DNA from 2 places in the Micromonospora sp. NPDC049903 genome. Region 2 is predicted to be linked to the other one. Evidence: riboswitches for the same ligand, from Rfam matches in the RefSeq annotation. Region 2 holds a riboswitch; the other holds the start of a gene.
What was found. Region 2 has a riboswitch for thiamine pyrophosphate ahead of thiE (thiamine phosphate synthase). Riboswitches for the same ligand answer to the same signal wherever they lie in the genome.
Positions count from the first base shown of each region.

Region 1: it holds a riboswitch for thiamine pyrophosphate, as region 2 does, so the genes downstream of both, ACIBO1_RS26690 (ECF transporter S component) here and thiE (thiamine phosphate synthase) in region 2, are expected to answer to the same signal.

Region 1 is NZ_JBITKL010000024.1:63,339-75,405, forward strand. It holds gene ACIBO1_RS26645 (acyltransferase family protein) at 57-1,355, shown strand; gene ACIBO1_RS26650 (DUF4097 family beta strand repeat-containing protein) at 1,342-2,244, opposite strand; gene recO (DNA repair protein RecO) at 2,381-3,223, shown strand; gene ACIBO1_RS26660 (isoprenyl transferase) at 3,241-4,077, shown strand; gene ACIBO1_RS26665 (hypothetical protein) at 4,142-4,327, shown strand; gene gndA (NADP-dependent phosphogluconate dehydrogenase) at 4,464-5,909, opposite strand; gene ACIBO1_RS26675 (hypothetical protein) at 6,304-6,738, shown strand; gene ACIBO1_RS26680 (energy-coupling factor transporter transmembrane component T family protein) at 7,014-7,814, opposite strand; gene ACIBO1_RS26685 (ABC transporter ATP-binding protein) at 7,811-9,274, opposite strand; gene ACIBO1_RS26690 (ECF transporter S component) at 9,350-9,940, opposite strand; TPP riboswitch at 10,011-10,116, opposite strand; gene ACIBO1_RS26695 (permease) at 10,317-11,387, shown strand; gene ACIBO1_RS26700 (TIGR03943 family putative permease subunit) at 11,384-12,067, shown strand, end outside.
Region 2 is NZ_JBITKL010000002.1:104,277-116,343, forward strand. It holds gene ACIBO1_RS05205 (hypothetical protein) at 1-2,183, shown strand, start outside; gene thiC (phosphomethylpyrimidine synthase ThiC) at 2,197-3,789, opposite strand; gene thiD (bifunctional hydroxymethylpyrimidine kinase/phosphomethylpyrimidine kinase) at 3,805-4,596, opposite strand; gene ACIBO1_RS05220 (thiamine phosphate synthase) at 4,866-5,591, opposite strand; gene ACIBO1_RS05225 (thiazole synthase) at 5,651-6,469, opposite strand; gene thiS (sulfur carrier protein ThiS) at 6,475-6,675, opposite strand; gene thiO (glycine oxidase ThiO) at 6,690-7,862, opposite strand; gene thiE (thiamine phosphate synthase) at 7,856-8,482, opposite strand; TPP riboswitch at 8,477-8,585, opposite strand; gene ACIBO1_RS05245 (ThuA domain-containing protein) at 8,978-12,067, shown strand, end outside.

The DNA of each region.
Region 1 (12,067 bases), on a different contig from region 2:
CGCGCATCGGAGGGTAGGGAGGGTGTGCCTCTGCCCCCGGACATAGATGCAGGCTGATGCGAAACCGTTACCTTGACCTGTTGCGTGCACTGGCCATCGTGCGGGTCGTCGTCTACCACGTCACCGGCTGGGCGTCGCTGACCGTGCTGTTCCCGGCGATGTCGGTGATGTTCGCGATGGCCGGGTCGCTGATGGCCGCCACGTTGTACCGGGTCGGCCCGTCGGCGGTGGGGCGGCGGCTGCGGCGACTGCTTCCGTCGCTCTGGGTGGTCGCCGCCATCTTCGTACCGGCGATGCTGCTCACCGGGCTGCCGCTGACCCCCAAGGTGTTGTTCTGGCTGTTCCCGGTCGTCGACCCACCGGCGAACTACTGGGGAGCGCTGGCGCTGAGCCCGATCTGGTACCTACGGGACTACCTCTGGTTCGTGCTCGCCTCGCCGATCGCCATCTGGCTGTTCCGGCGGTTCCCGCTGCCCACCCTGCTCGCCCCCTACTTCCTGTTGATCTCCATCGAGTTCGGCATCTATCAGAACCCGCACGGCGTGCTGCGCGAGTTCGGCCTCTACTTCGGCGCGTGGCTGCTGGGCTTCGCCCACCAGGCGGGCATGCTGCGCCGGATGACGAACCGGGTGCTGGTGCCGGTCGTCCTGACGCTCGCGGCGACCGGCGGCGCCTGGATCCTGGCCAATCCGGGTCCGCGCGGCTACGACCTGAACGACATCCCGCTCGGCAACGCCCTCTGGTCGGCCGCGTTCATCCTGGTGGCGCTCGGCCGGGCACCGTCGGCCGCCGCCTGGGTGGACCGCAACGAGCTGATCGGGCGCGCGGTCACCGTGCTGAACCGGCGGGCGCTGACCGTCTATCTCTGGCACATGGCCTTCGTGGTCGCACTCACGCCGCTGGTGGACGTGGTCGGCTGGTCGCACCAGAATCTGCTGGGTCAGGCCATCCGGGTGGTGTTGGTCTTCGCCCTGGTGGGCGTGGTGACCGCCGCGTTCGGCTGGGTCGAGGACGTGGCGGCGCAGCGCCCGCCGGAGCTGATCCCCGGTGGGCGTCCGCCGTCGGCCCGCCCGCAGGCCGCACCGCGTCGGCCGGTGGGCGGCCTGACCCCGGACGGGCGTCCGGGACCCGATGGCGAGATGCTGCGGATCGATCGCGGGCGTCCGGGACCCGGTGGGGACATGCCGACCGATGGTGGCCGTCCCGGATCCGGCGGGGAGGTGCCGGCCGATGGCGGCCGGACCGGCGGGGAGGAGCCGGTCGGTGCCGGCCGCGCCGCCGGTCGGGTCGCCCAGCGGCGGGAGGAGTCCGTCCCGGGGCAGCGAGGGCGCAGCGGCGACGTCAGCGGGACGTGACGGCGAGGTCGCCGCTACCGGTCGCGACGTCGAGCACGAGCTCTGCGGTGGGGTCGTGCGGTACGCCGAGGTCGGCCGAGCCCGAACCGACCGTCGAGAACACCTGGTAGGAGCCGGCCGGCACGGTCAACTCGACGTGACCGCTGGACGCGTGCGCGCGGGCGGGGGCGGGTCGGTTCAGCTCCACGGTGACGTTGCCGGACCGGGCCTCCGCGTCCACCTCGCCACCGAGCCGGTTCGCGGTGATGTTGCCGGAGCCGCTGCGTAGCACCACCGGCTCGGTCACGTCGTACACCTCGATGTTGCCGGAGCCGGTTTCCACCCGGACCGGGCCGGCGGCGCCGGCCACCCGGACGTCGCCGGAGCCGACGGTGACCTCCACCGTGCCGACCCGGCTCAGGTCGACCTCGCCGGAGCCGGTCTCGCCCCGCACACTGACCCCCTCGCCGGTGGTGACCTCGTAGGAGACGCTGCACCGGTTGCCGCAGGAGGTGTCCAGCACCAGTTCCGTGCCGGTGATCTCGTACGACGTGCGCGGCTGGTTGCCCTGGTAGCGCACCACGCGCTTGATGCGGACGCCGTCCACTCCGCCGTCGGCGCGGACCACCACGTCACCGGCGCCGGGCAGGAGCCGGATCGCGGTGATCCGGGTGGACTCGGTGTTGTCGAAGTCCAGCCGGCCGAAGGAGAGGTTGTCACACCCGGCGAGGACGATCAGGGCGGTGGCCGCGACCGCCGCCACGAATCCTCGGCGGGCGGTGCCGCCCCGACGGACGGTGCCGTCCCGGCGGACCGTGCCGCCCGGGCGGGAGGTGGCGATCCGGCGGGAGGTGGCGGCCGGGTGTGGCGTGGCGGTCCGGCGCGCCGGGGTGGTCGGGTGCAGAGCCATGTCGAGCACGCTACGTCCGGTGCCGCCCGGCGCACATCGGGGTAAGACGGCCCGCCTACCCCGAGCGAACCCTGAGATCCGACCCGGTACAGACCCGCACTCCGACGGGGAGGGAGCGGGGAGGGAGAATGACGCGATGGCCGGGTACCGCCGACAGCTCTACCGCGACGACGCGGTGGTGCTGCGTGTGCAGAAACTCGGCGAGTCGGACCGGATCATCACCCTGCTCACCCGGCGGCACGGCCGGCTGCGCGCGGTCGCCCGAGGGGTACGCCGCACCACCTCGAAGTTCGGTGCCCGGCTGGAGCCTTTCGGCCACGTCGACCTGCAACTCGCCGGTGACCCCAAGGGCGAGCTGGGCAGTTCGCTGCACAGCGTCAGCCAGGTCGAGGGGATCGACCTGTACGGCAAGCGGTTCCTCGGTGACTACCCCCGCTACACGGCGGCCAGCGCCATCGCCGAGACCGCCGAACGCCTCACCCCGGTGGAGCGGGAGCCGTCGCTGCGGCTGTTCCAGCTCACCCTGGGCGCGCTGAAGGCACTGGCCGAGGGCAGCCACGCGACGACGCTGGTGCTCGACGCGTACCTGCTGCGCGGCATGGCGCTGGCCGGTTGGGCACCGGCGCTGACCGCCTGCGCGGTCTGCGGCACCCCGGGGCAGCACCGGGCGTTCTCCGTACCCGCCGGTGGCGCGGTCTGCCCGGACTGCCGGCCGCCCGGCGCGTCCCATCCGGCCCCGGCCACCATCGACCTGATGTCCGCCCTGACCACCGGTGACTGGCGGATCGCCGACGCCACCGAGACCGGCGTACGCCGGGAGTGCAGCGGCCTGGTCGCGGCGCACCTGCAGTGGCACCTGGAGCGCGCGCTACGCTCGCTGCCGCTGGTGGACCGGGGCGGCCCGGCCACCGGCACGGTCCGACCCGGTGGCGGACGCGCCGGGGCGGCCCCGCCGCGCGACCCGGCCGGCGAGGGCTGACGCCCGACCGGGCGTCGATGGAGTCGAGCAGGGAGAGCCGAGTGATCCGATCCACCAGGGCCGTCCGGCGCGCGCCGGTGCCGCCGACGCCGCACCCGTCGGGCGCCCGACCTCCGGCGCTGCCGTCGGAGGCGGTGCCCCGGCACGTCGCCGTGGTGATGGACGGCAACGGCCGCTGGGCCAAGGAGCGCGGGCTGCCCCGCACCAAGGGCCACGAGGCGGGGGAGTTCTCCCTCTTCGACACCGTCGAGGGCGCCATCGAGCTGGGCATCCCCTACCTGTCGGCGTACGCCTTCTCCACCGAGAACTGGCGGCGCTCGCCGGACGAGGTGCGCTTCCTGATGGGCTTCAACCGGGACGTCATCCGCCGCCGCCGGGACCAGCTCGTCGACCTCGGGGTCCGGGTGGTCTGGTCGGGCCGGTCCGGGCGGCTGTGGAAGAGCGTCATCTCCGAGTTGCAGACCGCCGAGGAGATGTCCCGGGGGAACTCGACGCTGACGCTCCAGTTCTGCGTCAACTACGGCGGGCAGGCGGAGATCGCCGACGCCGCCGCCGCGATCGCCCGGGACGTGGCCGCCGGCCGACTGGACCCGGGCAAGGTCAACGAGAAGACCATCGAGCGCTATCTCTACCACCCCGAGGTGCCCGAGGTGGACCTGTTCCTGCGCCCGTCCGGGGAGCAGCGCACCTCGAACTTCATGCTCTGGCAGAGTGCGTACGCGGAGCTGGTCTTCCTGGACACGCTCTGGCCCGACTTCGACCGCCGCCACCTCTGGTACGCCTGCGAGCTGTACGCCCAGCGGGACCGCCGCTTCGGCGGCGCGCTGCCCAACCCGGTGGCCCCGACCGTGTGACGCTTAGCGACCGGTCGGACTGGGTATCAGTGTCGTCAGCAGCCACTGACGGAGGTGAACCCACATGATGCGCAAGCGTGTTGCCCAGTGGGCGGTGATGGCCGTTGCGGTTCCGTTGGCGGCCGCCGGTGCCCGCCGGCTCAGCCACTCGATGGAATCCCGGCGGGGCCCGTCCCGGGCCAGTCGCCTGCTCACGCAGGGAGCGGACCTGATCCGCCCGCAGAAGGCCCGGCGTCGCCGCTTCTTCTGACGTACACAGCGCCGCCCCTGGCTCCACGTGAAGCCAGGGGCGGCGTCGTGCGTGCGTGCGTGTAAGGAGGGGTCCCCTGCTAACGCCTGGTGTATAGCAGGGGACCCCTCCTTACACCGAGGACGGCGCGAAGGGGTCAGGCCGGGGTCTCGGCGCGGTCCGGGGTGGCCCACAGGGTGTGGAAGGAACCGTCGCGGTCGACACGGCGGTAGGTGTGCGCCCCGAAGTTGTCCCGTAGGCCCTGGATGAGCGCGGCCGGGAGCCGCTGCGCGCGCAGCGCGTCGAAGTAGGCCAGCGACGAGGCGAACGCGGGTGCCGGCACGCCGACCCGGGCCGCCTCGGCCACCACCCGCCGCCAGCTCGGCACACCGTCACGCACGGTGTCCGCGAACCACGGCGCCACCAGCAGCGTGGGCAGCTCCGGCTGCTCGTCGTACGCCTGCTTGATCCGGTCCAGGAAGCGGGCCCGGATGATGCAGCCGCCCCGCCAGATCTTCGCCGTGCCGCCGAGGTCGATGTTCCAGTCGTACTCGGCGCTGCCGGCACGGATCTGGTCGAAGCCCTGCGCGTACGCCACGATCTTGGAGGCGAGTAGCGCCCGACGTACGTCCTCGATGAACGCCTCGCGGTCGGCGACCTGCCACTTCTCCCCGGAGTCCGGGAACGCCCGCACCGCCGCCTCGCGCTGGTCGACGTGGCCGGAGAGCGACCGGGCGAACGTCGCCTCGGCGATGCCGGTGATCGGGATGCCCAGGTCGAGGGCGATCTGGACGGTCCACCGGCCGGTGCCCTTCTGCTCGGCCCGGTCCTGTACCACGTCCACGAACGCCTCGCCGGTGGCGGCGTCGGTGTGCGCCAGCACGTCGGCGGTGATCTCGATCAGGAAGGACTCCAGCTCACCGGAGTTCCACTCCCGGAAGATCTCCGCGAGCTCCGACGGGGTCGCGCCCAGACCGGCCCGCAGCAGGTCGTACGCCTCGGCGATGAGCTGCATGTCGGCGTACTCGATGCCGTTGTGGACCATCTTCACGAAGTGCCCGGCACCGTCCGGCCCCACGTGCTCGCAGCAGGGCTCGCCGTCGACCTGCGCGGCGATCTTCTCGAAGATCGGCCCGAGCTTGCGGTACGACTCGGCCGACCCGCCCGGCATGATGCTCGGCCCCCAGAGGGCGCCCTCCTCGCCACCGGAGACGCCGGTGCCGACGAAGTGCAGGCCCTTGGTCCGCAGCGCCTCCTCCCGGCGGCGGGTGTCGGCGAAGTGCGCGTTGCCGCAGTCGATGATGATGTCGCCCTCTTCGAGCAGCGGCACCAACTCGTCGATCACCGCGTCGGTGGGACCGCCCGCCTTGACCATGATGATCACCGCACGGGGGCGCTCCAGCGCGGCGACGAAGTCCGCCAGGGACTCCGTCGGGACGAACGTGCCCTCGTCGCCGTGCTCGGCCACCAGCGACCGGGTCCGTTCCGGCGAGCGGTTGTGCAACGCCACGGTGAACCCGTTGCGAGCCAGGTTCCGGGCCAGGTTGCGGCCCATCACCGCCAGCCCGGTCACACCGATCTGCGCCGTAGCCCGATCCGCCATCCTCGTCGCCACCTTCCGCCGTCTACCTGTAGTGCTGCGACGGTATCGCGGCCGGCCCCAGGACCGCGCCGTCCCCCCACCGCTGGTCATCAGGTGGTCGCGTAGCGCACGCCACCGGGGGCGTCGACAATTCGGATGCGTTCCTCGTACCGGCCGGATAGCGTGCGGGCATGCGCTACTGACACCCGCTTCATCGAGCCGGTCCGCCGCCCCTGTCGCCGTGGACCCGTCGCTCCCGGGTGTCCGCGCGTCCTCCTCGTCGCCGTTGTCGCGACGTTCTCCGTGGCCGCTCCGGAGCGAGCTTCCGCTGATCCTGCCCGACCGCCGACCGGCGGTCCCCACCGACGGCGGTGGCATGGCGTACGCGCCGACACCGCCGAGCGAGGAGGCTCCGATGCCTGCCAGCCGTAAACCGAAGAAGTCCCGTGGCGCCGCCCGGGTGTCCGAGGTGACGCCGCCCGACTTCGACGCGTCGACCGACGCTCTCACTCCGCCAATCGGCCGGGAGTTCCCGGCGCAACCCGGCGGGTTCGCCGTGCCGCCGGGGCTCGACGCCCCGACAGCGCTGGCCGCGCTGCACTCTCCGGCCGGGCTTGCTCCGCTGCACTCCCCGGCGGGGCTTGTCCCGCTGCGCGATTCGGCGGGGCTTGCTCCGCTGCGCGATCCGCTTGACCCGTCCATGCCGGATCGCTCCGAAGACCGTGAGGTGCCGCGAGCACAAGTCGCGCGGACGACCGGCCCGACGGTGACCCGTCGCGGCAAGGGGTATGACTCCGGCCGTCCGCAGCGTGCCGGTGCGGCTCGGCAGTACGCCTTCCGGCGGAGCTGACCGGCCCGGTCCGCCTGGCCGGTCCGGCCCGCCTGGCCGGCGGTTTGCCGCCCAGCCTGGCCGGTGGTTTGCCGCGTCGGGTGGCTGACCGGCGGTGTACCGCGCAGCGTGACCGACGCTATGCCGCGCAGGGGGCTGTTCTCCTCGCCCGGCGCGGGCGTGGCTGATCGAGGCGTGGGTGTGGCTGATCGACGGGTGCGTCCCGTGTAAACGGCAGGTGGGTAGATCTGTTGTCGCTGGAGCGACAACAGATCTACCCACCACGGTCGTAGGGTTCAGCCGATCAGCGGCCGGAAGGTGCCGAGCGCGACGCTGACGCCCAACGCGGCGACGGCCAACGCCGTCGCGACGACGACCAGCAGCCAGTCGGCGGCACCGAAATGCTGCCGGCGGGCGACGGTACGCGGTACCCCGGCGTCGAAGCCGCGCGCGTCCATCGCGACCGCCAGCCGGGTGCCCCGGCGGATCGCGCCGACCAGCAGCGTGAACGCGGTGGACACGAAGAGCCGTAGCTTCGCCACCGGGTTGCGTCCCGCCTCCACCCCGCGTGCGCGCCGGGCCATGACGATCATCTGCCATTCCTGCCCGAGCAGCGGCAGCAGCCGGAACGCCGCCAGCGCACCGATCGCGAAGCGGGCCGGTGCGCGGGCGTTCTGCACCAGCGCGTCGGCCAGGTCGGTGGGATCGGTGGTGGCGAAGACGATCACGCCGGGCAGGGCCACCGCGAACAGGCGCAGCACCAGGCCGAGCGCGGTGAGCAGCACCGTCGAGGTGACCACGACCGGTCCGGCGTCGAGCAGTACCCGGCCCGAGCGGTCCGCGGCGAAGAGCACCAGCGTGACCAGGACGCCCACGGCGGCCACCAGCAACGGCCACACCCGACGGAACAGCACCCGGTAGCGCACGCCGAACAGCGGCAGGACCGCCAACTCGACCGCGATCGCGATCGCCGGTGCGACCGGGTCCAGCGTCGCCAGCAGCGGAAACGCGAACAGCAGCGCCGCCGCCAGCTTGGCCACCGGATTACGCCGGGCCAGCGGCGCGTCCGGCCGGGCGACCGGTTCCAGGTCGATCATCGGTACCCCGCCGGAGAAGACGCCGACGACGGGGCGGCGGGAGCCGGTGCGGGCGTCAGCGTCAGCGTCCGGTCGGCGAGCGCGGCGACGAACTCGGCGTCGTGGGTGACCGTCACCAGGGCGTGGCCCGCGTCGCGTAGCTCCGCGAACAGGTCCACCAGCTCCCGCCAGGTGCGCCGGTCCTGGCCGAAGGTGGGCTCGTCGCAGATCACCAGCCGGGGCGCGGTGGCCAGGGCGGTCGCCACGCTCAGCCGCCGCGCCTCGCCACCGGAGAGGGTGTACGGGTTCGCGCCGGCCAGCCGGTCCAACCGCAGTCGGTGCAGCAGCTCGTCGACGCGTCGGCGTACCTCCGTCTCGGTGGCGCCGGTACGCCGGGGGCCGAGCGCCAGTTCGTCGAAGACCGTGCCGGTGACGAACTGGTGCTCCGGGTCCTGGAACACCGAGCCGATCCGGCGGGCCAGCGCGGGTGCCCGCCACCGGTGCGGTGGGGTGCGGGCGTCGGCCCCGGCCAGCTCGACGCCGGCCAGCAGTCGCCCGGTGCCCGGCTTGAGCAGCCCGCCGAGCAGCACCGCGAGGGTGGACTTGCCGGCGCCGTTGGGGCCGAGCACGGCGAGTGCCGCACCGGCGCGTACCGCCAGGTCGGTGGCGGCCAGCCGGGGTGGTTGGCCGAGCCGGTCGGCGGTGAGCAACACCTCGCCGGGACCGGTGGTGGCCCGGCGGTTCGGGAGCCGGTGGCCGGGCACCCAGACGCCGTCGGCGGCGAGGGCGTCGCCGTGCGTGGCGAAGACGGTCTCCGGCGGGCCGTCGACGCGGACGCCGCCACCGGCGTCGAGCACCACCACCCGGTCGACCAGCGGCAGGGCGTCGGCCACCCGGTGTTCGACCAGGATCAGGGTGGTGTCGTCGTCGACCGCGCGGCCTACGGCGGCGCGGACCAGGTCGGCCCCGGCCGGGTCGAGGTTGGCGGTGGGCTCGTCGAGCAGCAGCAGGTCGGGGCGGAGCGCGAGCACTCCGGCCAGGGCGAGCCGCTGCTGTTCGCCGCCGGAGAGCGCCGCGGTGGGGCGGTCCCGGGGGTACGGGAAGCCGACCCGACGCAGCGCCTCGTCCACCCGGGGCCAGATCTGCCCGGCGGGTACGCCCCGGTTCTCCAGCCCGAACGCGACGTCGTCGCCGCTGCGGGCCATGACGAGCTGGGACTGCGGATCCTGGAAGACGATGCCGACCCGCTCGCGGGTCTCGGCCGGTGGGCGGCCGTCGATCTCGATGGTGCCCTCCTGCTCACCGGAGTCCTCCGGCAGCAGCCCGGCCAGCGCGGCGAGCAGGGTGCTCTTGCCGGCGCCGGAGGGCCCGAGCAGCAGTACCCGTTCGCCTCGGCGTACCCGTAGGTCCACGCCGCGTACCGCCCAGGCGCGCCGCCCGGCGTGGCGCCAGCCGAAGCCGCGCAGCCGTACCTCACCCACCCGCCACCCCCGTCTCTCGTGCCCGACCCGTCGGTGGCCCGGTGGAGCCGGTCGGGCCGGCTCCACCGGGCGTGGTCAGACCAGGTTCCGCTCGCGACCGGCGGGGAAGCGGTCCAGGACGCCGGTGCCGGCGAGCGCCTTGGTGAGCGCGTAGCCGCCGGCACCGGCGATCACGGTGGCGCTGAGCACGGTGAGCAGCGCGTACGGGATGCGGTAGGTGCCCAGTTCGTACGCGGCGTTCCAGGTGAAGAAGTCGAACAGGGCGGCGCCGAGGCCGGTCATCGCGCCGGCCAGCAGTGCCGTCGGCAGCCGGAACGAGCGGTACCGGAAGGCGGCGAAGGCCAGTTCCGCGCCGAGGCCCTGGAGCAGGCCCTGGACGATGGTGACACCGCCCCACTCGGAGCCCAGCAGCGCGGAGACGGTCGCCGCGACCGCCTCGCAGAACAGCGCGGCACCCGGCTTGCGGATCACCAGCCCGCCGAGCACCGCCGGCACCAGCCAGACGCCGTACATGACGGCCTGGCTGGCCGGGAAGAAGGCGAAGGCCGGGTCGACCGCCCGCCAGAGCAGGCCCCAGGCCCAGAAGATGACACCGAAGCCGACGGCGATCACCGCAGCCACGACGATGTCGACGGTGCGCCACCGGGTGGTGGTCGGTTGGCTCATGAGTGCTCCCAGTCCAGTGTCGAACCAGGCAAGACGCACCGCCGCGTCCGGCGTGGCCGGGCCGTGGCGGGCTGGAGGTGGACCGAACTCCCTGCGCTGGCATTACCCAGATCAGGTACGGAGGGTCTGCGGGCGGACCCGCACTCTCAGCGCTGTGCGCTCCCCTGTCGGAGGTGGTGTTGTCCCGCCGACGCTAACACCTTCGAAGATCGACGGACAATGTGATCTACGCAGGTCATGCCGGGTGCCGACGACGGGCGTTCCGGCGGTGGTCGGCGCGCGCCGGAACCCGCCCGGTTTCGTGACATCCATCGACGTCATCGGCTCCGGACGGTAATCTCAGGCCGCCGATCCACGAGGGCCGAGAGGCGACAGGGTGAGCACAGACACGGACCATGCCGCGCCGGCCGGTGAACCGGAGGGCCGTCCGACGGGCGTGGCCACCGAGGAGCGACCGGCCCGACCGGGCGGCGGCGAGCCGCCCCGGCGCTGGCTCGGTGACCGGATCGGCTCGGTGGAGATCCTGGCGGGCCTGCTGGTCCTGCTGATCATCTTTCGGGACCCGCTGGCCGGGGCGCTGGACGATCCCCGCATCCAGACATGGACCACGGTGTTCGTCTCGATCATGGTGCAGGCGGTGCCGTTCCTGGTCTTCGGCATCCTGCTCTCCGCCGTGATCGCGGTCTTCGTACCCCGGTCGTTCTGGGCCAAGGCGCTGCCCCGGCACCCGGCGCTGGCGGTGCCGGCGGCCAGCGCGGCCGGGGTGGTGCTGCCGGGCTGCGAGTGCGGATCGGTGCCGATCGCGGGGTCGCTGATCCGTCGGGGCGTCACCCCGGCGGCCGCGCTGGCGTTCCTGCTGGCCGCACCGGCGGTCAACCCGATCGTGCTGGTCGCCACCGCCGTCGCCTTCCCCAACAACCCCGAGATGGTCCTCGCTCGGGGGGTCGCCAGTCTGGTCGTGGCAATGATCATGGGTTGGCTCTGGCTGCGGCTCGGTCGGACCGAGTGGATCAAGATGCCGCGCCGCCCGGAGCTGGACGACCCGCGGCGGAGCCGGGCCTTCTGGGCCGCCGTCCGGCACGACGTCACCCACGCCGGTGGCTTCCTGGTGCTCGGTGCGATGGCCGCCGCCAGCATCAACGTGCTGGTGCCGGAGCGCTGGCTCCAGACCCTGGCCGACAACGCCTGGCTGTCGATCCTGGCGCTGGCACTGCTCGCCGTGTTGCTCTCGCTCTGTTCCGAGGCGGACGCCTTCGTGGCGGCCTCGCTGTCGCAGTTCTCCCTCACGTCCCGACTGGTCTTCCTGGTGGTGGGGCCGATGGTCGACCTCAAGCTGATCTCGATGCAGGCCGGTGTCTTCGGCCGGCGGTTCGCCTTCCGGTTCGCGCCGGCCACGTTCGCGGTCGCCCTGCTGGTGGCCACCGGAGTCGGGATGGTGCTGCTGTGAACCGACAGGCACAAGCGGTGATCCTGCTGCTGCTCGGCGGTGCGGTGATCCGGGCCAGCGTCACCGACCTCTATCTGCGCTACGTCAAGGAGGGACTGCGTCCCTTCCTGATCGCCGCCGGTCTGCTGCTGGTGGTCGCCGCGGTGATGACCCTCTGGCACGAACTGCGGCCCTCCGTGCCCCGTGCGACGGCCCCGACCGGCGGGTCCACCGGCCCGGCGAGCGGTGGCGCCACGGTGACGGCCGACCACGACGAGCACGACGGTCACGGACACGGCCACCACGAACCCCGGATCGGTTGGCTGCTCATCCTGCCCGTGCTCGGACTGCTGCTGGTGGCCCCGCCGGCCCTCGGGTCGTACGCGGCGGGGCAGGCCGGCACCGCGCTGAACGCCCCTCGGGAGTCCGACTATCCGCCGCTGCCCGAGGGCGATCCGGTGCAGGTGAGCGTGCTCGACTACGCCTCCCGGGCGCTGTTCGACCGGGGCGCCTCGATCGGCGACCGGCGGGTGGTCCTCACCGGGTTCCTGGCCACCGGCGCCGGTGGCGAGCCGATCCTGGCCCGGATGGTGCTCTCCTGCTGCGCCGCCGACGGGCGGCCGATCAAACTCGGGCTCACCGGTGACGTGCCGGTCGGGCTGCCCAACGACAGTTGGGTCGAGGTGGTCGGCCGGTACAGC
Region 2 (12,067 bases):
TCTGCGCCGTCCTCGGTGCGGTGGTGGGCGCGGGCGCCGCGCTGGCCGCCCTGCTCCGGCGCGCCTTCGCCTGGAACATGGCCGGCATCGCCGGCACGGTCTGGCTGCTCGCGCTGCTGTCGGTCGCGCCGTCGCTCGCGGCGACCGGGCCACTGACCCCGGTACGCCTCGGCGTGCTGGAACCGAGCTGGCTCTCCGCCGACGCGGCGCAGCGACTGGCCCTGCTCCTCCTGCCGTTGCTCAGCCTGCTGGCCGGTGCCGCGACCGGTGCCCTGGCCCGGTGGCGCGGCCAGCCGCCGCTGATCAGCGGGCCGAGCGGGGTGGCCGGGCCGATCCTGGTGGCGTTCGCCTACCTGGCCGCCGGGCCCGGTGACGCGAGCGACCGGTACCAACTCGCGCCCTACTACGGCGCCCTGATCGCGGTCGCGGTCGGTGCCCTCGGGTCGGCCGCCGCCGCGCTGCTCCCCATCGCCGCCCTCGACCGCGACACCGCCGAGACCGCCATCGAACCGACCGCGATCCTCCAGCCCCTGCCGGCCTCCCCCACCCTGCCGACGCAGCCCGACCGCCCAGCCGGCACAGGTGCCGGCACGGAGGCAGCCGCCGGTGCCGTCGTGGTGGACGACCCGCCCGGCGGTACGCACACCAGGCCCGACCTGCCCGTCACCGGCGACACGTCGCCACCCCACTGGCACTGGCCCGGTGAGCCGGCTCCCCCGGTGCCCGCCGCGCCGGGCAGCCTGCCGATCGCGCCGGCATCCGAGACCGCGCCGGGACCCGGACTTCCCCCCGCCACCGGCCCGACCATCGACGGTGACGTCGCACCGGCCGTCGACGGCACCGCTTCCCTCGCGGCATACGAGGACTCGCCCGCCAGCGCCCCGTCGACCATCGGCGCCCCGTCGACCATCGGCGTCAGCGGACCGGACGAGTCGGACGTCGACGCCGGTCCCACCGCGGCCGAACCCGCCTCCGTCGACACCGCGTCCGGCACCTCCCCTGCCGCTGACTCCGACTCCGCCACCCGCGCCGCAGACACCGCCGACCACGACGCGGCCACGACCTCTGATCTCGACACGGCCACCACCGTCGGCCCAACCACCGTCGTGCCCGCCGGCACCGACCCAACCGCCGCCGGACCCACCGCCGCCGGACCAATCGGTAGCGGGTCCACCGTCAGCGGTCCCGACACTGTCCGCCCCGACACTGTCAGTTCCGCCGTCGTCGGGACGCCGGCCCTCGCGGTGCACGCGACGGACCCGGCGAGCGGTGCGACCGGACCCGACCCGGTAGGCGACGGCGGTGACCTCACCCCGGCGACGGGCACGGCGGACCGGGCACCCCGACGTACCCGCACACCGCGCCCCCTGGCCCAGGCACCGAACCGAGCGGTGCCCGCGACCCGGGACGGCGACCAGACCCGATCGCCGAGCCCGTTCGACGCTCCGAGCCCGACCGAGCACACGGACCGGACCTCGGTACCCAGCCAGGCCGGTGGTACGGATGCCGCCGACGCCACGCCCGTACCCCCGGGAACCGATCCTGGTCCGACTGTCCACGCCGACGCGCCGGGCAGCGGCGGTCTACCGGGCAGCGCCGTGACACCGGCCGCCCGTCCGGTCGAAGGGCCGGAGAGCGCGCCCTGGCCCCGGCACCGGCTCCCGATGCCCGACCTGAACACGACGGATACCTGGAACGCCTTCGCACCGGCCCGCCGCCCCGACCCGGCGGACGAGGCCGCGTCACCGACCGGGCCGGGCACCGCCGGACCGTCGGATGCGGATGGCGCCACCGACCGGGTCGAGTCGAGCGCCGGTGCCGACCCGGCGACCGCCGCCCGGGACGTCTCGGCGGCCTTCGCCAGCTCGGCACCGGCTGTCTCCACCGACCCGGCGGCGGCCGCCCGCGACCTGACAGCCGCGTTCACCAAACCGCCGACCCCGCGCGCCGAGCCAGGTCCGCAGAAGCACGACCGTGAGAAGGGCCGGCGGGGCCTGTTCCGGCGTAGCCGGCCCCGCCCCGCGGAGACCGACCCCGCGGAGCAGGAGGAACCGCTGGCCGAGCAGGACGAGGAGTACGTGGACTGGGTGGCCGGACTCGGCCGCCCGTCGTCCGACGACGAGCCGCTCCCGAAGGAGACCCGCCGACGGCTGCGGCCGACCGGCCGGCACCATCGGGAGTAGCCGGCCGCGAGCGTCAGGCCAACGGCAGGTAGACCCGCCCGCCGGAGGCGAGGAACTCCTCGGACTTGTCCTGCATCCCCCGGGCGGCGTACTCCTTGAGGTCCTGACTGATCTTCATGGAGCAGAACTTCGGCCCGCACATCGAACAGAAGTGTGCGGTCTTCGCTGGCTCGGCGGGCAGCGTGGCGTCGTGGTACGACCGCGCCGTCTCCGGGTCCAGCGAGAGGTTGAACTGGTCCTCCCACCGGAACTCGAACCGCGCCTTGGAGAGCGCGTCGTCCCAGGCCTGCGCGCCCGGGTGCCCCTTGGCCAGGTCCGCCGCGTGCGCCGCGATCTTGTACGCGATGACCCCCGCCTTGACGTCGTCGCGATCCGGCAGCCCCAGGTGCTCCTTGGGCGTGACGTAGCAGAGCATCGCCGTGCCGAACATGCCGATCATCGCCGCGCCGATGGCCGAGGTGATGTGGTCGTACGCGGGCGCGATGTCGGTGGTCAGTGGACCGAGCGTGTAGAACGGCGCTTCGTGGCACCATTCCTGCTGGAGGTCCACGTTCTCCTTGATCTTGTGCATCGGCACGTGGCCCGGACCCTCGATCATCACCTGCACGTCGTACTCCCAGGCGATCCGAGTCAGCTCGCCCAGCGTCCGCAGCTCGGCGAACTGGGCCTCGTCGTTGGCGTCCGCGATCGAGCCGGGCCGCAACCCGTCGCCGAGCGAGAACGTCACGTCGTAGCGGGCCAGGATCTCGCACAGTTCCCGGAAGTTCGTGTAGAGGAAGTTCTCCTCGTGGTGCGCCAGGCACCAGGCCGCCATGATCGAACCGCCCCGCGACACGATGCCGGTCACCCGGTCGACCGCCAGCGGCACGTACGGCAGCAGCACCCCGGCGTGCACCGTCATGTAGTCCACGCCCTGCTCGGCCTGCTCGATCACGGTGTCCCGGAACACCTCCCAGGTCAGCTTCACCGGGTCGCCGCCGACCTTCTCCAACGCCTGGTAGATCGGCACCGTACCGATCGGCACCGGCGAGTTGCGCACGATCGACTCGCGGGTCTCGTGGATCCGCTTGCCGGTGGACAGGTCCATCACGGTGTCCGCGCCCCACCGGGTGGCCCAGGTCAGCTTCTCCACCTCCTCGGCCACCGAGGAGGTCACCGCCGAGGTGCCGATATTGGCGTTGACCTTGACCAGGAACGCCTTGCCGATGATCGCCGGCTCGCACTCCGGGTGGTTGATGTTCAGCGGCAGCACCGCCCGACCCGCCGCGATCTCGTCCCGGACGAACTCCGGCGTCATCCCCTCCCGGATCGCCACGAACTCCATCTCGGGGGTGACGACCCCGGCCCGCGCGTACGCGAGCTGCGTCGGCCGTTTGCCGTCCACCCCGCCCAACGGGGTGCCGGCACCGCGTACCGGGGCCACGTCGCCCCGCTCGGCGATCCACGGCCCCCGCAGCGGCGGCAGGCCGACCTCCGGGTCCGAGCCCGGACCGGCGGTGTCGTAGAGCCGGACCGGCGGGTTGTCCCCGGTCAGCTCCACCTCCGCGAACGGCACCCGGACGTCCGGTCGCGAACCCTCGACATAGACCTTGCGACGTGCCTGCATGACAGCCTCCCTCGCCTAAGCGGACCAGCCGAAGTGGTCCATCGGGCCGCGTCCCGCGCCCAACTCCCAGTCCCGCGCACCGGCCAGCGCGCGGGTCACGTACTCCTTAGCGGCGGCGACCGCCACCGGCACCGGATCGCCCAGTGCCAGCCGCACGGCGGTCGCCGCCGAGAACGAACAACCGGTGCCGTGGGTGTGCCGGGTCGGCACCCGGGGTGCCCGCAGCACCGTCGTGCCGTCCGGGCCGTGCAGCACGTCCACCGCCTCGTCGCCGGTGTCCACGTCACCGCCGGTCACGATCACCCACTCGGCCCCGCCCGCCGCCAGCGCCCGCGCCGCCGCCGTCATCTCCGCCACGCCGGTCACCGGCGCCCCGGTGAGGGCGGCGGCCTCCGCGCTGTTCGGCGTCGCCACCCGGGCGTACGGGAGCAGCCGCTCCACCGCCTCCACCACCCCGAGTCGGTGTCCACTGGTGGCCACCAGCACCGGATCGACCACGAGCTGCGGCAGTCGACCGGCCGCCGCCGCCTCGGCGATCGCACCCGCCACGGCCGGCGTACCGAGCATCCCGGTCTTGACCGCGCGCACCGTGAAGTCGGACAACACGCTGTCCAACTGGTCGCTGACCGTCTGTGGCGGCAACGGCAGCACCGCGTCCACGCCCCGGGTGTTCTGCGCGGTCACGGCGGTGAGCACACTCGTGCCGTACGCGCCGAGCGCGGCGAAGACCTTGAGGTCGGCCTGGATGCCGGCACCGGCACCGGAGTCCGAACCGGCGACGGTGAGGACGGTCGTTGGGGTTCTCACGTGTCTCCTCTTGGCTTGTTCTTGGCTTGTTCTTGCTTGGGTTGCGGTTTGGGGCTGCGGCCGACCGTGCCCACTCCGGGCGGTCAGGCTTGATCCCTGCGTGGGCACGGTCGGCCGCAGCCCCGTCGTAGTCGACGCCCGTCGAGACGGATCGGTGGCGGCTTCGGGTGTCCCGCCTTGGGAGAGGCTGGCGGGGTGGGGCTTCGTGGGCGACGCCTGCCGAGGGGCGGGTGAGGGCTTCGGGTGGGGCCGGCGGGGCGGGGTGGGGGTCATCGCTGGGCCGGGGTGGTAGGGGCGGGGCTTTGGGGGGCGGGGGCGGGGCCGGTGCGGTGGGGGGTCTGGGGCGAACTCGTCTGGAGTAGCTCGTGGCGGGCGGTGGTGAGGGTGGTGGCGACCTGCCGAGGGTTTCGAGCGCGCATGATGGCGCCCTGTACGGCCACGCCGCTGGCGCCGGCCTCCAGGCAGGCGCGGACCTGGGCGGGAGTCTCGATGCCGCCGAGAGCGAGAACGGGCACCGGGCTGCGACCCACCAGGGCAGCCAGACCGTCGGGGCCCAGCGGTGGGCCGTAGCCGGGTTTGCTGCGGGTGGGGAAGACCGGTGACAGGGTCACGTAGTCCTCGGTGGTGAGTCGGTCCAGCTCCGCCTCGTCGTGGCAGGAGCGGCCGACCAGGTCGGCGACGGGTGGCGGGTACGGACCGGCGGCCGGAAGGTGGAGCGCGACGAATGCCCCGCCGAAGGTGCTGGGGATCCGTGGGGCGGGCTCGGTCTCGGGCAGGAGTGGGTCGGGGCCGGCCACGATCAGGATGCCGCCCGCCTCGGCCAGGATCGGTCGTAGCTCGGCGGCGAGCACCAGGCGCTCGGCACGCGGCAGGTCCTTCTCGCGCAGCATGACGCACCGCACTCCCCCGGCCACCGCCTGCGCCACCGCATCGCACAGGTCCCCCCGCACCGCCCGGCGATCCGTCAGCAGCACCACACCCGAGACCGGTTGGATCTTGGTGCGAAACGGCCTCTGGAGGGTCGGTTTCGCACCAAGATCGGCGAGGTGGCGGGTCACAGGTCGGGTCGACCGTCGTCGGGGGTGGAGGCGAGCGCGTGGAAGCGACGCGGAATTCGTCCCGCGCCGTACGCGAGGCGGCCCGCCTCGATCGCGTACCGCATCGCGGTGGCCATCGCGACCGGGTCCGCGGCTCGGGTGACGGCGCTGGCCAGCAGGACCGCGTCGCAGCCCAGCTCCATGGCCAGGGCCGCGTCCGAGGCGGTGCCGATGCCCGCGTCCAGGATCACCGGGACCGTCACGTCCTGACGGATCAGCCGGATGTGGTGCGGGTTGTTGACGCCCAGCCCGGAACCGATCGGCGCGCCGGCCGGCATCACCGCCGCGCAGCCCACGTCGGCCAGCCGCCGGGCCAGCACCGGATCGTCCGACGTGTACGGCAGCACGGTGAACCCGTCGTCGACCAGTTCCTCGGCGGCGCGCAGCAACTCCACCCCGTCGGGCAGCAGCGTGCGCTCGTCGCCGATCACCTCCAGTTTGACCCAGTCGGTGTCGAACGCGTCCCGGGCCAGCCGGGCCACTTTCACCGCCTCACCGGCGGTGTAGCAGCCGGCCGTGTTCGGCAGCAGGCGTACGCCACAGCGGTCCAGCAGGTCGAGCAGGCCGCCCGAGCCGACCGCGACGGTGTCCACCCGACGCAGCGCCAGCGTGACCAGCTCGGTGCCGGAGGCGCGGATGGCCTGTTCCAACACGTGCAGGTTGGCGGCTCCGCCGGTGCCGAGGACCAGCCGGGATGAGAACCGGACGCCGCCCAGCTCGAAGCCCTTCGTCCCGGAGTCCGTCTCGTGCCCGTCGATCGACGGTGTGCGGTCCATCCCGCTCACCCACCCTGGGCGGCGCTGAGCACCTCGACCCGGTCGCCGCCCCGCAGCACCGTCGCCGGCCAGTCGGTACGCGGCACCACCTCGCCGTTGACCGCCACCGCCACGCCGCGCTGCTGCGGGGTCACGTCCCGGACCAGCTCGGCGACCGTGACCTCGTCCGGCACGCTGCGCCCGACACCGTTCACCGTCAACTCCATCAGGACTCCTCCGTTTACTGAGTGGGTCGGGTGGCGTCGCCGGACGCGCCGAAGCCCTCGCCCGATCCGACGGCGACGAAGCGTTCGGGGCGGAACGGGCTGCCGATCGCGTCGGGGGAACCGCCGGTCACCAGGTCGGCGATCAGGTCGGCGGTCACCGGGGTGAGCACGATCCCGTGCCGGTGGTGGCCGGTGGCGACCAGCACGTCCGGCCGGCCCGGCAACGGACCCAGGATCGGGGCGTTGTCCGGGGTGCCGGGGCGCAGTCCGGCGATCGCCTCCACCAGGTCGTACTCGGCCAGCTCCGGCAGCAGGTCGATCGCGGCCCGCAGCAGCCGCAGCACCGCACCGGCACCGACCGCCAGGTCGGAGCGCTCCTCGACGGTCGCCCCGACCACCACCTCGCCGTCGGCGCGGGGCACCAGATAGACGTGCTCGCCGTCGGCGTACCCCCGGATCACGTGCCGGAAGCCCGGCGGACCGCCGTCGGGCGCGCGCAGCCGCAACACCTGGCCCTTGACCGGGCGGACCGGTAGCCCGGTGAGCGCGGCCGACCCGCAGCCGGCGGCGACCACGGTCACCCGGGCGCCGACGTCGGCCAGGGTCCGCACCGGCTCGGGAACCAGCGTCGCACCGGCCCGCTCGGCGGCGAGCCGCAGCGCCGGCACCAGCCGGCGCGGGTCGACCTGGTGATCGGTGGCGGCGAGGGCGCCGCCCCGGACCCGGACGGCGAGCGCCGGCTCACGGTCGCGGAGCTGCGAGGGGCGCAGCGGCGTCACCGGCAACCCCAGTTCCTGCTGGTACGCCCAGAGTCGACGCGCCTCGGCGAGGTCGTCTGCGGTCAGCCCGACCATCAGCGTGCCCTCGGTGCGGTAGCCGATGTCGGCGCCGGTCGCCTCGGTCAGCTCGGCGGCGAACGCCGGCCAGCGGGCGGCCGACTCGGTGAGCAGGGCGGTCAGCTCGTGCTCGCCGAAGTACGCCTCGGCCACCGGCGCGAGCATCCCGGCGGCGACGTGCGAGGCACCCGAGCCCGGCGCGGGATCGTGCACGACCACCCGCAACCCGCGCGCCGCGCAACGCCAGGCGATCGCCAGCCCGATCGGCCCCCCACCGACCACCGCAAGGTCGGGGGGAAGGAAGGGCCCCCTGTTAACGCCTGCGGTATAGGAAGGGTCCCCTGCTAACACGTCAACGCCCCGATCAGCTCGCCCGCGATGCGCGCGGGATCGGCTGCGGCGGAGAGCGCACCGACCACCGCCACCCCGTACGCCCCGGCGGCGCGCAGCGCGGGCACGTCCGCCGCCGTCACCCCGCCGATGGCGATCACCGGCACGGTGACCGCCTCGGCCACCGCCCGTACCCCGGAGACGCCGATCGCCGGCGGCAGCCCGTCCTTGGTGGTGGTGGCCCGGCACGGTCCGACGCCCAGGTAGCTCGCACCGGCACCGACGGCCTCGGCTGCCGTCGCCGGTTCGCGGGCGGTGGCGCCCAGCACGGCGGCCGGGCCGAGCACCTGCCGCGCCGCCGCGACCGGCAGGTCGTCCGCACCGACGTGGCCACCGGCCGCACCGGTGGCCAACGCCACGTGCAGCCGGTCGTTGACCAGGCATTCGACCGCGTACGGCGCGCAGAGGGCGAGCACCCGTCGGGTCAGGTCGTACGCCTCGCGGTCGGTGGCGGAGTCCTCCACCCGGACCTGCACCAGCAGTTCGGTACGCGCCACCGGGAGTACGGCCCGGAGCACGGCGAGCGGATCCCGCCCGGGCCGGGTGTCGGTGATCAGATGCAGTCGTCCCAGGGACGGCACGGCAACTCTCCTCCCTGCGCCGGCATTACCCGGATCAGGTTCGACGGTCGGGGGCTCACAGCCCCCCTCTCAGCCCGGTCGACCGGGCTCCCGTGGGTCACTTGCGTGGCCACCGTACGACAGATCCGCTGACCTGCCAAGGTGCGTCCCGCAGGGACGACGGCTCTGCCTCAGGTGTTAGCAGGGGTCCCTTCCTATACCGCAGGCGTTAGCAGGGGACCCCTCCTTTCATCGGTGGAACGCGTGCTTCGTACATATAAACGGTAATTACAGCCCACCGATGCCGAAACGTTATCCATCGAGACCTTGCCATGGATCGATTCAGCGGAATTAATTTGTTCAGCGATTCGACATAATGCCGCAACGGAAGCCCTGGCACGGCCCTCCGGCTGCGGCTCCATCAGGGACGGTCTTCGGCGAGCCGGCCCCCGCGACCCCTGTCCGGCAAGGATCAAGGAGACCGGAGTGTTCCGACCACGCCGTATGCGCGTGCCCATGACCGCCACCCTTCTCACCCTCGGACTGGCCGCGACCACGCTCGCCGGTGCACCCGCCGCCCAGGCCGCCCCCGCCCGGACCGTCCCGGTCGCCCAGGCACCGGCGCCGCAGGCCGACGCCGACCCGTTCTCGGTGCTGGTCTTCTCCAAGACCGCAGGCTTCCGGCACGGCTCGATCCCGGTCGGCATCGCCGCCATCCAGCAGCTCGGCGCGGAACACGGGTTCACCGTCGACGCCACCGAGGACAGCACCGCCTTCACCGACCAGAACCTCGCCGGATACCAGGCCGTGATCTGGCTCTCCACCACCGGTGACGTGCTCAACGCCGACCAGCAGGCGGCGTTCGAGCGCTACATCCGGGCCGGTGGCGGATACGCCGGCATCCACGCCGCCTCCGACACCGAGTACGACTGGGAGTGGTACGGCGGTCTGGTCGGGGCGTACTTCAACAGCCACCCGGCCAACCAGCAGGCCACGGTCAAGGTGGAGGACCCGGCCCACCCGTCCACGGCGGATCTGCCGGATCGCTGGTCCCGGTTCGACGAGTGGTACAACTACCGGACCAACCCGCGCGGCAAGGTGCACGTGCTGGCCACGCTGGACGAGACCAGCTACTCCCCCGGCTCCGGCGCGATGGGTCACGACCACCCGATCGCCTGGTGTCAGGACTACGACGGCGGCCGGGCCTGGTACACCGGTGGCGGCCACACCAACGAGTCGTACGCGGAGCCGCAGTTCCTCGGCCACCTGCTCGGCGGCATCCGGACCGCAGCCGGGGTGCAGGACGCCGACTGTGGCGCCTCGCTGACCGCCAGCTTCGAGAAGGTGACGCTGGACAGCAACACCAGCAACCCGATGGAGCTGGACGTGGCCTCGGACGGCCGGGTCTTCTACATCGAGCGCGACGGCCGGGTGCAGATCGTCAAGCCGGACACCGGCAACACGGTCACCGCCATCGACCTCGACGTCTTCACCGGCAACGAGGACGGGCTGATCGGCATCCGCCTCGACCCGGACTTCGCCACCAACAACTGGGTCTACCTCTACTACGTGCCCAACGACGGGGTGGCGCGCAACGTGCTGTCCCGGTTCACGGTGAGCGGTGACGCGATCGACGCGGCCTCCGAGAAGGTCGTCCTGACGGTCGACACCCAGCGCAACACCTGCTGCCACGCGGGCGGCACCATGACGTTCGACTCGGCCGGCAACCTCTATCTGGCCACGGGCGACAACACCAACCCGTTCCAGTCGGACGCGTACACGCCGATCGACGAGCGGCCGGGCCGTGCCGACTACGACGCGCAGCGCACCTCCGGCAACACCAACGACCTGCGGGGCAAGGTCCTGCGGATCCACCCGGAGGACGACGGGACGTACACCATCCCGGAGGGCAACCTGTTCCCGCCGGGCACCGAGAAGACCCGGCCGGAGATCTACGGCATGGGCTTCCGCAACCCGTTCCGGATCGGCATCGACCCGGCCACCGACACCCTCTACGTCGCCGACTACGGTCCGGACGCCGCTTCGGCCAACCCGAACCGTGGCCCGGCCGGTCTGGTCGAGTGGAACATCGTGGCCGAGGCCGGCAACTACGGCTGGCCGTACTGCCACGGCGGGAACCAGGCGTACAACGACTACCAGTTCCCGTCCGGCCCGAGCGGGCCGAAGTTCGACTGCGCCGCCGTGGTCAACAACTCGCCGAACAACACCGGCCTGACCAACCTGCCGCCGGCCATCCCGGCCACCGTCGACTACGGCTACGCGGGTGACCCCCGGTTCCCGGAGATCGGTGGCGGCGGCGCGCCGATGGGCGGCCCGGTCTACCGGTACGACGCCGACCTCGACTCGGACCGCAAGTGGCCGGCGTACTACGACGGCAAGGCGCTGCTCGGCGAGTGGAACCAGTCCAAGATGTACACGATGCAGGTCAGCGCCGACGGGCAGGAACTGGTCGACATCAACCAGTTGCTCACCGGGATGACCTTCATCAGGCCGATGGACTTCGAGTTCGGCCCCGACGGCGCGATGTACCTGATCGAGTGGGGCAGCGGCTTCGGCGGCAACAACGACAACTCCGGCGTCTACCGGATCGACTACATCGCCGGCGACCGGGCCCCGATAGCAGTGGCCTCCGCCGAGCCGACCTCCGGTCCGGCGCCGCTGACGGTCGAGTTCTCCAGTGCCGGGTCACGTGACCCGGACGGCGGCGTGCTGACGTACTCCTGGGCGTTCGGCGACGGCGGCACCTCCACCGAGGCGAACCCCACCCACACGTACGCCGAGGCCGGCAACTACACCGCCCAGCTCACCGTGACCAACCCCAACGGCCGTACGGCGGTGGCGAACGTCCCGGTGACCGTGGGCAACACCGCGCCGACGGTGGAGATCGAGTTCCCGCCCAACGGTGGCTTCTTCAACTGGGGCGACCAGGTCAAGTACTCGATCACGGTGACCGACCCGGAGGACGGCGAGATCGACTGCGCCGACGTCCAGCTCCAGGTGCTGCTCGGGCACGACGAGCACGCGCACCCGCTGGAGCAGCACACCGGGTGCAGCGGCACGGTGCAGACCCAGCTCGCCGCCGGGCACGGCGCCGAGGCGGACGTCTTCACCGTCCTGGAGGCGACCTACACCGACAAGGGTGGCTCCGGCGGCGCCAGCCCGCTGACCGGCCGGATCATCGAGATCCTCCAGCCGAAGCGCAAGCAGGCCGAGTACTTCAGCGACACCGGCCGCACCGCGGACGGCACCGGCGGCGGTGAACCCGGCGTGCAGCGGGAGACCACCGGCGACACCGCGGGCGGCGGCGAGAACATCAGCTTCATCGAGGACGGTGACTGGTGGTCGGTGGACCCGGCCGACCTGACCGAGATCGACGAGATCCGGTTCCGCGCCTCCTCGGGCGTTCAGGGCGGTGTGATCGAGGTCCGGGCCGGCGCGGTCGACGGACCGGTGGTCGCCACGGCCACCGTTCCGGGCACCGGTGACTGGCAGACGTACACCGACGTCACCGCAGAGGTCACCGGGCCGGCGAGTGGATCGCTGTTCTTCGTGGCCCGGCACCCGAGCGGCGGCTCCGGCTCGCTG